One region of the Paenibacillus phoenicis genome, then DNA from elsewhere that is predicted to be linked to it. Evidence: riboswitches for the same ligand, from Rfam matches in the RefSeq annotation. Region 1 holds a riboswitch; the other holds the start of a gene.
What was found. A riboswitch is a leader RNA that binds a small molecule or an ion and turns the genes downstream of it on or off. The one in region 1 is predicted to bind cyclic di-AMP.
Positions count from the first base shown of each region.

Region 2: it holds a riboswitch for cyclic di-AMP, as region 1 does, so the genes downstream of both, U9M73_RS18405 (C40 family peptidase) here and U9M73_RS06350 (3D domain-containing protein) in region 1, are expected to answer to the same signal.

Region 1 is NZ_JAYERP010000001.1:1,349,133-1,354,621, forward strand. It holds gene U9M73_RS06340 (dihydroorotate dehydrogenase electron transfer subunit) at 1-296, opposite strand, end outside; gene U9M73_RS06345 (polysaccharide deacetylase family protein) at 485-1,318, shown strand; gene U9M73_RS06350 (3D domain-containing protein) at 1,412-2,104, opposite strand; cyclic di-AMP (ydaO/yuaA leader) riboswitch at 2,113-2,281, opposite strand; gene U9M73_RS06355 (amino acid ABC transporter ATP-binding protein) at 2,456-3,178, opposite strand; gene U9M73_RS06360 (amino acid ABC transporter permease) at 3,165-3,827, opposite strand; gene U9M73_RS06365 (transporter substrate-binding domain-containing protein) at 3,922-4,773, opposite strand; gene U9M73_RS06370 (alpha-glycosidase) at 5,047-5,489, shown strand, end outside.
Region 2 is NZ_JAYERP010000001.1:3,876,405-3,881,893, forward strand. It holds gene U9M73_RS18400 (C40 family peptidase) at 246-737, opposite strand; cyclic di-AMP (ydaO/yuaA leader) riboswitch at 742-938, opposite strand; gene U9M73_RS18405 (C40 family peptidase) at 1,194-1,685, opposite strand; cyclic di-AMP (ydaO/yuaA leader) riboswitch at 1,690-1,826, opposite strand; gene U9M73_RS18410 (hypothetical protein) at 2,048-2,878, opposite strand; gene U9M73_RS18415 (M1 family metallopeptidase) at 2,913-4,913, opposite strand; gene U9M73_RS18420 (YwhD family protein) at 5,105-5,489, shown strand, end outside.

The DNA of each region.
Region 1 (5,489 bases):
ACAAAGGCGGTTCTTCCCTCCAGCGGCGGAAACCCGTTACCAAACGGCCCGTCCAAGGTCAATCGGTCGCCTTGCTTCAGTTCAGATAACCGGGTCGTACCTACCCCCGCAACCCGGATCAAGAAATCCAGCCGATCCTCTTCGAGATCAAAGATACTGATCGGTCGGGACAGTAACGGATAGCGTTCTCCTGCACGCAACATGTAGAATTGCCCCATTTTTCCCGTAAATCGCCCTTGTACGGACAGTTTGAACACCCCTGGTGATATTTCCTCGTTAGCCACTACGATTGCCATATGTTCACCCCACCCCATTTGATTACACTTCATCAAAGGATGCAATTTTTTAGCGGGATCGTCTGTGACATCTCTCACAGCGAATCATGAGAGGAAATCAGCGCAATTTTTCACAATCCATCATGATCTGAAAAAGTTAGGGGATACTAGAGAACATGTACAGTTTTGGGTTGAAGGGGGACTTCAAATTGCTTATTCAGCTTAAGAATGCTCTGGTCTGCTGCATGACCGCTTCTCTGATCATGGTGGGCGGGACGGAATTTTATCCCGTCAAAGCCGCCGCACTGGATCTCGAAAACAGAGGGCCAGAATCTCAGGGGGACCAGGCGGACAAGAAGGCGGCACTCGTGCCCGCAGGTGCCAAGCCGGCAGATCTTGGTGAGCTGCGGCGCAAATATTCAGAAACCTTCATCTTCCGGGGGCCGGAGGTGAAGCAGATTGCACTGACCTTCGATGATGGTCCGGATCCGCGGTTTACGCCGCAAATTTTGGACGTGCTTCACCGGAAAGGGGTCAAAGCCACCTTCTTTGTTGTTGGTGCACGGGCTAAGAAGTTTCCCGGCCTGTTACGGCGGATGCATCACGAAGGCCATCTCATCGGCAATCACTCCTTTAATCATCCGAACTTCCGCAACCGCTCCATTAAGCAGTTCCAGAGCGAGATTTTACGCACGGAGAAAATTATCCAGAACGTCGTTGGATACCGTCCCCAGCTGATTCGGCCGCCTTATGGAGAAATCAAGGAAGAACAGGTTCAATGGGCGAAAAAGAACGGCTACACCCTCGTCAATTGGAATGTGGATTCACAGGATTGGAAAGGGATCGACAAGAACAAAGTGATCTCCAACGTGATGCGCACGGCGGGGCCCGGCTCGATCATCCTTCAGCACTCAGGCGGCGGCGTTGGCTCCGACTTAACCGGCACCATCCAGGCTTTGCCGAAGATCATCGACGCCTTGCAGGCACAGGGGTATCAATTCGTTGATCTTTCCGAGCTGCTGCATACGACCAAATACCGCTGATGTATTGGGAATCATCTGAAAATCAGGCACTTCGCCAGCAAGCACAAAAAGTCGGCCAGGATACATTCTGACCGACTTTTTTAAACAAGGTGTTTAATTTAATACGTAAAGCGTCACATCTTGGAAACCAAACGATTTCGCATTTGCTGCGCTGCCGGGAATAAAGATATCAATCCGGTTACCCTTGATTGCGCCCCCCTGATCGGTGGCCGTAGCTACAAAAGCCTGATCCGGCAGACCGTCATGGTTGTGGCCGGTCACCAGCACCTTTGTGCCCATCGGAATGACATTCGGATCAACAGCGATGGTACCAAGCTTCAGCGGGTTGCCGAAGTAGTCAACCGCGCCCCATTTTCCATTCTCACTAGCTGATGCCGAATACGCCGATGCTTTCACATTGATCGTTTTCGAGTAAGTAAAGGTTTTCCCCCATGCTTCAACCACGTTCCCGGTAGACATGACCTTGAGCTTGGAAGCGGAAGCAGTTGTCGTAGCTGCGCTCTCCTTCTTCGCCGGAGCAGCGGAAGCAACTCCCGTCGTTTGGGTTTGAACTCCCGGAATGGTGATTTTTAAACCAGCGTAAATATTTTTCGGATTGATGGATGGGTTGGCAGCCATGAGCTTATTCATATCTACGCCATATTTTTTGGCAAGAAGATAAAAAGTATCTCCTTCCACGGCTTTATGTACCGCGTCTGCATGGACGGAAGTCGTCTGCATCGGAATCGTAAGGCTTGCGGCGATCAGCGCCGTTGCTGCAATTTTAGACCAAATACGAGTATTCAAATGAATTGCCCTCCTTTTTACTGCGCCTGCGGAGTTAGTTGTCGGATTCGGGAAAAAGGATCATTCCCGGCGCATCGCTTCGATACGCTTCACCCCAAGAAAACAGTCAGCTAGGCAGCCCCTGTTTTCATCTTTCGTCCCCCGCACCTCAAGTTCAGGTTTCGGCCTACTTAATATATCACAATTTTGTAACCAATAGGTCAGGTAAATCCCACCAAACGGCGGAATTGCTTGATTGGACTGGTTACATTTTTGTGTTCAAAGGTAAAAAGAGTGTAAATTTAGATCGTACGTTCGATCCATCGGAGGACAAAAAACCGCCCGAATGGAAGCTCGGACGGTCCTTAAGATTTATAATACTTTGCTTAAAAAATCCTGCGTACGCTGATGCTTCGGCGCCCCAAACACCTCTTGCGGCGTACCTTGCTCCAGAATGACACCTTGATCCATAAACAGGATGCGGTCGCCAACCTCACGGGCAAATCCCATCTCATGCGTAACGATAACCATCGTCATTCCCCGTTCAGCCAGGTTCTTCATAACGTCAAGCACCTCTCCGACCATTTCCGGGTCCAGGGCCGACGTCGGTTCATCAAACAGCATCACATGCGGCTCCATAGCCAATGCGCGGGCAATCGCAATCCGCTGCTTCTGTCCGCCGGAGAGCTGCGCCGGATAGGCGTCCCGCTTATCCTCCAGTCCAACCGTGCGAAGCAGGTCCATGGCGATCGCTTCCGCTTTGCCTTTATCGAGCTTCTTCACGCGAATCGGCGCGAGCGTAATGTTGTCGATCACGGTCTTGTGCGGGAATAGATTAAAGTGCTGGAACACCATCCCCATTTTCTCGCGGGTTTTATTGATGTCATGTCCCTTGGCGGTGATCGAAGCGCCTTCAAAGGTGATCTCCCCTTCGGTCGGAACCTCTAACAGGTTCAGGCAGCGGAGAAACGTACTTTTCCCCGACCCGCTAGGACCGATGACGACGACAACTTCGCCTTTGGAGATTTCCAGATCGATCCCGCGCAAAATATGGAGTTGGCCGAATTTTTTATGCAAACCTTTAACGGTGATCACTGGTCTTCAACTTCCTTTCGAACACGCCCAAAATCCGAGACAGCGTGAATGTCAGAATAAAGTACATAATGGCGATGATCAAATAAGGCGTCATCCCATCGTACGTAATCGTCACGACGGACTGTGCTTGATAAATCAGCTCGGCCGTACCGATGATCGATACGATCGACGATTCTTTAATGATCGTAATAAACTCGTTGCCAATCGCGGGAAGCACCGATTTGATCGCCTGCGGAATGATGATATGGCGCATAGCCATCCCTTTGGTCATCCCCAAGGAACGGGCCGCTTCCCCTTGTCCCCGATCGACACCTTGAATGCCGGCACGGAAAATTTCCGCCAAATAAGCCGAACTGTTAATGGACAATGTAATCGCACCTGACTGAATCGGGGTGAAATTAATATCAAACATAAATGCGAACCCGTAGTGAATAATCAACAGCTGTACCATCATTGGGGTGCCACGCAGAAATTCAACCCACACATGCCCCAGAAACCGTAGGATCCCCCATGGCGACATGCGCAATAGTGCGATCAACAAACCAAGAAAGAAGCCGCATATCACGCTGATCGCTGCCAAGAGTAGGGTATACTGAACACCGGCCAAGAAGTAACTGCGGTATTCCATAAACATTGAAATTAAGTCCATAACGCCTTCCTTCCTCCTCCTTTACCTTAAACCCTTAAGCAAAAAAACAGAAAATAGCGAAAGCTTCGCTATTTTCTGTGGATGGATATCGTGATTATTTTTCGGCCAGTTCGCTAGCTTCGGCAACGAATTGATCGATGCTGCCTGCGCTAATCAAGCGATCGAGCGTCTTATTCACTTGATCCAACAGCTCTTGGTTGCCTTTCTTAATGCCAATCACGTAGCCTTCATCCTCAGTTACCGGCTTGGCATCGGTGATGACCAGGCCTTTAACGTTCTTAACGAACGATTCTGCGACAGGACCTTCCAAAATAGCAGCATCTACACGGTTGGAGTTCAACTGCATAATGATGTCATTAATTTTAGCCAGCGAGGTTAGTTTGGCATTCGGAATTTCCTTCGCCATTTCTTCTTGAATGGAACCTTGTTGAACGCCGATTTTCGCGCCCTCCAGCGATTCCATTGTGCTGAACTTGTCTTTGTCCGCTTCACGAGTCACCACAGCTTGCTCCGCTTTGTAGTAAATTTGCGACATGTCGATTTGTTCAGCACGTTCTGGAGTTGGGCTGAGTCCAGAAATGACGAGATCCACACGTCCGCTCGACAGCTCGTTCAGCAACGTATCGAATTTCAAGTCTTTAATCTCCAGCTCAGCGCCCAGATCCTTAGCGATTTCCTTAGCGATTTCTACGTCGAAACCAACGATTTCGTCTTCGCCTTTGTCGTTCTTAATGTGGAATTCATACGGCGGGAAGTCCGCGCTCATCCCTACGATCAGTTTCTTAGCCGGTTCGGTTTGGTCTCCGCCCGCTTGAGTCTCATTTTGGTTCGCGGCTTGGCCGGCGTTGTTTGCCGCGTTGCCGCTGTTATTTTTTTCCTGACCACAAGCGGCCAGCACCATGGTTACCATCAAGACCGCTATGAATAACATGCCCCATTTTTTCATGCTTTTCTCTCCTATTCTGCTTTACTTATTACACTCGATGATGATTACTGGGCTAATTATAAATCAGAATGCATATATATGCAAAACAATTTTCATGATATACAAAAGTTTTCACAGATCTGCCCTATTGAACCTCGCAAATCCCTATTTATCATACTTTGGTCAATTCAATCCTGAATTATGTTTCACATTGGGTTCATGCTCCTTGCTGCCTTGGGGAATAATGAACATCATCACCATCCCTAGCGAATTTACGAGAGGAGGCGCCAATCCGTGCTGCTTGAAGCGCTCTACCATGTGCCCCGGGATAAATGGGCGTATGCCTATGATTCAACCACGATCCATCTTCGCATCCGGACCAAACGGGATGATGTGGAACAGGTTGTTGCGATGACCGGGGACAAATACGATTGGACGGGAACCTACCAGGAGCTGCCGATGGAAAAAACGGCCCATGACCGCATGTTCGACTATTGGGAGGTCGCTGTGCGTCCCAAGTTCAAGCGCCTTTCCTATGCCTTTAAGCTTACGGCGGGAACGGAAACGGTTTACCTGCTGGACACGGGGATTCAATCGGAGTCCCCTCAACCGCCGGGGGAATGCTTTGAATTCCCGTATATCCATGAAAACGAAGTAGTCCGGGTGCCGGAATGGGCGAAGCAAGCGGTCTTTTATCAGATTATGCCGGAGCGGTTCGCCAATGGAGACCCTTCCAA
Region 2 (5,489 bases), 2.5 Mb from region 1:
CCGTCGTAATTGTTCCATTATCCTCACAATAGCCGGAATTACGCAGCTTGTAAAGGTTTTTGCCCCCCCTTCGGGAAATTGTGAGATTTGCGCGGGATTTTTAGCTTTGTGGCAACCTTTTTCCGGGCTGTTTCGTTATATAGATAAGGGTGCAGATAAAAAAAGACCGCAAGGCGGTTCTAACAGGAACCCGGCCTGCGGCGAGTAAGTGATGATGAACAGGATGAAACCGATAGATCAATGGATTACGATTCCGCAGCGTAGACGGAATAACCGTATTTACTGAGAACTCGCTTCGCGCCAACGTAGCGGTTCTGGTAATAACTATTGCTTAACTTGTCGATCCGGATGCCCTTGGATGAGGACGCGTGAGCGAATTCACCGTTGCCGATGTAAACACCGACATGGGATACTTTGCCCGTCCCCGTCGTCTTGAAGAAGACGAGATCCCCAGCTTGAAGCTCGCTCTTGGGTACCGGTGTGCCTTGCTTATACTGGGCGGCGGACACACGCGCCAGCTTGATGCCCATCTTGCTGAAGACGTACCGGGTAAATCCGGAGCAATCAAATCCCGCTGTCGTGGTGCCTCCGAATTTATAAGGCGTCCCGTACACGGAATCGACGATACTGGATAGCGTCGTTGTCTCGGCTTTTGCGGAGTCGGCAAAGGCGCTACCTGCCCCCAAGGTAAATAGGAGGGCTAAACTCGTTACCGCTGCTGTCAAAGTCTTTCTCAAGATGTCTTACTCCTTCCAAGGCCTACGAGGTTAGCTTATGGATTCGGTTGAAGGTTCCCTATGATTTGCTATAGAGGTAAGTAACCTTGATTGAAATGGTAGTTATTAGTTTGGGAGCTGTTACCTTTATAGCGAAAATCAATTCACCCTATGGTGGGTCCCCCGCTTCCCGGGTGCGTGGGAATTCGGCAGTTTCATTGTAGATTGCACCCAAGATCTTGCACAGAAACAGTTACAACAATAATTACAAAGTTGTTACCATTTACGTTGTTCATTTTACCAAAGGCGTCCAGAGTTGACAAGTTTGTCGAAAAAAAACGCTTCTATTGGCCTGTTTTCGCGAGGCGATTCGTGGGTAATGGTTCCTAAGGGACTGGGGCTAGGGAGAAGGGAAGACAAGGAAAAAACCCGCAGAGACGTTGTTATCAACATCCCCACGGGCTTCGTAGCGAGTTCTTATTGAACATCATCGTGTTCAGCAATTTCACCGGTCACATCTTCATACTTGTCGTTGCTCATGATCCGTTTCGCTCCAACGTAACGCTCGACGTAATACTTCTCGCTTAATTTGCTGATGACTACACCTTTGGAGGAGGAGGCATGAGCAAATTTGCCGTCGCCGACGTAGATGCCGACATGAGAAACGCCTTTACCGGAAGTATTAAAGAAGACCAAATCGCCCTCGATCAATTCGCTCTTGTCAACCGCAGTTCCCATTTTGTATTGGGATGCGGATTGGTGAGGCAGCTTGATGCCGATCTTCGAGAAGACGTACATCGTAAATCCAGAACAGTCGAACCCGTCGGTTGTGGTTCCGCCCGCAACATAGCTGCTTCCGAGCGCGCCGCCGATGACGCTGTCCAGTTTGGAATCGGCGAAAACGCTGCCAGTTCCAATGGTGAAAAGCATGGCAAAACTTACTGCTGCTACCGTCAAACGCTTCTTCAAGAAGTTATGCTCCTTCCAATGCCTACGAGGTTAGCTTAAGGATTCGGTTGAAGGTTCCCTATGATCCCTCTAAAGCGAGATCAATTCACCCAAAGTGGTTCCCCCGTTTCCCTGGTGAAGGGAATTCGGCTTTGTTTTTCACACCTGACATTTCTTATTTGACATCCGGCACCAATCTCCTGCCAAAGATGACAAAAATAATTACAAAACTGTTACTGAAATTGCGTTGCTGTTATTGTAACAAAGTCAGGTATCTTTTGGCAATGCCTAATTCACAAGATTAAGAGGGGAAATAGGACTGAAGGCCTTCGCCAAACGGCGAAGGCCTTGTTGTTACGGGGTTTTTGAGGAGTTAAAAAATTTTAACTTTTTTGTGCCTTTGACTGCCAAAGATGAAATTGAGAGGCGATCTTCCAGACCTTAAACGTGCAGCGGAAGAGGGGATAAGCCTGCTGCAGGATCAGGGCCAGCATCCCCGTCCAAACCCAAGATGCGGTTCCGAACAGAAGGAAGAGGATCAGGCCAAAAGCCCCGAGAATCAACGAGATGGAGATGCCCTGCAAGAGGGTTCGGAAGCAAACCAGCAGGGAATTCCAAACCCCGGCCTTAAACAGGTAGCCGAACTGGACAAATAACAGGCACTGCCGGATGAACCAGCCGTAGATGAACCAGCCAAGAATCAGACCAAGCCCGGTGAGCCAGGTTGCCATCGGGATTTCCATCCCGGTGAGTCCCGGCCAGAGCGACAGCAGCCTCGGTACAATCCAGAAGGCGGGCAGCAAGGTAAGCACGAGCTCCATCGCGTAAAACAGAATCACCGGTTTGCCAAATTCCTTCATCCCTCGGAACAGGGGGAACCCCGGGCTGCGGTGATCGGCCGGTGTGAAGCCGTAGAAGATTCCGGCTTGGATCAACGGAGTCAAGATCATGCGCAGGACGACCATCCCTGCCAGCAGCCAGCAATACAGCCGAACCTCGGGATTGCTCCATAAATTCATTTGTCCCTCAAGCAAGAACAGTAGTTTCGACAGCGCAGTGGGCGGCGGGTCAGGATATCGTTGCAGCAGCGCCATTACCGCGGTATCGACCAACCGGTACAAGAACAATCCCCACAGCAGCTGGTACAGAAACAAGATGATGACCGAGGGAAATTGGCTTTTCAGGGCAGTCCACCCCAAACGAACGAAACTCATTTCTTTCCCTCCTTATAGAAGTATGGACCTAGGTTTACCACAGAAGTCCCCCAAGGATCGCTTCAAGCAGCTTGGTGACGCTCATATTGGAGCGGGACAGCGTGGTTTCAGGGACTTCCGCTTTCAGATAGTTGTTGATGTGAAGGTTCTCCACCGTTAAGGTGTAATCCGGATCGATCTGAACCCATGCCAGCGGTGCTTTATATTGCATCTTGATCTCGAGGCGAGTATCTTCCCCGTTCCATTGCTTGCGTACGGTGTGACCATCGGTGAAGGTAAACAGCAGCGGAACCTTCGGGTGGGTTGCCCCTTTGCGGGTAAAGACTACGTTCGACTCGTAAATCCGGCCGCCTTCTTGGCTGATCGGAGTGATCTGAATTTTTTCCACTGCAAAATCCGCCATTTTCCCGTCATAGACGTATTGCTGAAAATACTCTTTCCAGCTGCGGCTGGTCACTTGCTCAACCACCCGTTGGAAGTCGGCGGTCGTTGGGTGCTTAAACCGGTACTTCTGGCTGTACGTGCTCAGAATCCGCTTCATCGTCTTGCTGCCGACCTGCCGCTCGATGTCAAGCAGGATTAACTTGCCTCGGTAGTACGCATTCTTGGCATAACCGTCCCCGGAGCCGTATTTCCAGGCGTTCTGGGTCAAGGAAGCCGGCGAGGTAATCATGGCGGACTGGATCGGCAAATTCGGGGTGATTCCGAACTCCTGCTCCATGAGCTTATCCTCTGCATAAGAGGCAAAAGCTTCATCCAGCCAAGCTTCCTCGAATTCATTGTTGGCGATCATCCCGTAGAAGAACTGATGGGCGATTTCATGGATGACCGTGCGCTCCAGATCGTCGTATCCGGGGGAATCGCTGACGGCTCCAAACGCGGTGACCAAGGTTGGATATTCCATACCTCCCGCACCGTTTGCGTTCGCCGGTGGAACCACAACGGACAGCGTGGAATACGGGTATCGTCCATACCACTTACTGTAGTTCGCCAGAGCTACCTTGGCGGCATAGAAGTAACGTTCCTTCAGATCCTTATGTGCAGGATCGAGATACAGCTTGATCCGCACGCCGGGAACTTCGGCGGAGGAGAACGGCTCTTCTACATAGATGAAGTTCGGCGAAGCCGCCCAAGCGAAATCGTGGACGTCGTCGGCGTAGAATTGCAAGGTTTTCCGTCCGTCCTTCAAGACCGCCTTTTTGGTCTGAAAACCGGTGGCTGCCACGGTGTACGTTTCGGGCACGTTGATCCTTACGCTATAAATCCCAAAGTCGGAGTAAAATTCCGAGTTTCCGTGATACTGATGGAGGTTCCAGCCTTCGGACGTCCGCCCCCGGGTACCCACCGGCTCGTACACGCTAATCTTAGGAAACCATTGCCCTGCCATGACGAAATCGTCGGCCACGCCCATGCGGGCAAAAATCTTCGGCAGCTTGACGGTAAATTTCATCCGCAGCGTCAGGCTTTCGCCGCCCTGGACCGGCACGGGCAGCCGCACCTTGGCTAAAGTTTTATCCTTCGTATTGCCGTCGTCAGGCTGAACGTACTGAATCCGATGCAGCAAGGAGATGCCGTCGGTCGTTTTCAGCTCGGTGATCTCCATGGATCCCCAGCCGTCTTTGGGCATGACGTCGTTCCGCAGTTTTCCGCCCGATTCCTTCATAAAAGTCGTATCCTCGGAAGCAAACGCGTTAGGATATAAGTGCAAGTACACCTCGTTGATCGTTTTCTTGCCGGGATGGGTCCAAGTCAGCGTCTCCGAGCCGGTTAACGTACCTTCCTGCTCGTTCAGCGTGACGTCGATGTGGTATTCGGCGACCCGATTGCTGAGCACTTCGGCGGTCGGTTGCTGAATGGTTTCAGTTTGCGGCGGTGCAGGGGTTTGTCCGGTTTTTTGGACCGCTTTAGGCCCCGCCTTGGCCGGTACGAACGAAGCCAGCGAATCCCCACCTCCCCGCAGGGTCACCCAGGCGGCTCCGAGGGTGAGGCACAAGGCAAGGATGGAAATGCCGTAGACAATAGTACGTCGGGTCATACAATGGATACCTCCCGTTGACAAGCATCTACAGCATGTATATGTTTGCATTTGGAAGATTATTAGTTAAAATTGAGAGGTAGTTAAAAAGCCATTTTTTGAACTTGGATTGAAATGTAAGGATAACTATATAAGCCGCTTTTGTTTAATGGGAACGGAGGCGGCAGGCACGCAGGAATATGGAGGGAATTATGGATCAGACACCGAAATCGGGTAAAAAGATTTTTGCCCTCAACATTATCAGTAATGATGAGAAGAGCAAACATAAAGGCTTTGGCGCGGGTTCCATCGATTTGAACAGCATGTCCCCGGTCATCATCGACGGCGATGAGGTGTACATTGACATCGGAGCCATGCACGCCAAAAGCAAGGTGGAGAAAGGCATCAAATTTTCGACCAACCGTGAGGACGTTCCGAATGGCCGCCAGGTCTGGATCGTTTGGGTCGCGGTAGACCGCGGGCCGGAAGGCCAGTTCTACGGTGGAATGACGGCTTGCGAGATGTTGATTGATACTGAAGCGCGCCGCGGCTGGAAAATTCTTGCTGACCATGTCAACAAAATGGATTATGCGTTAA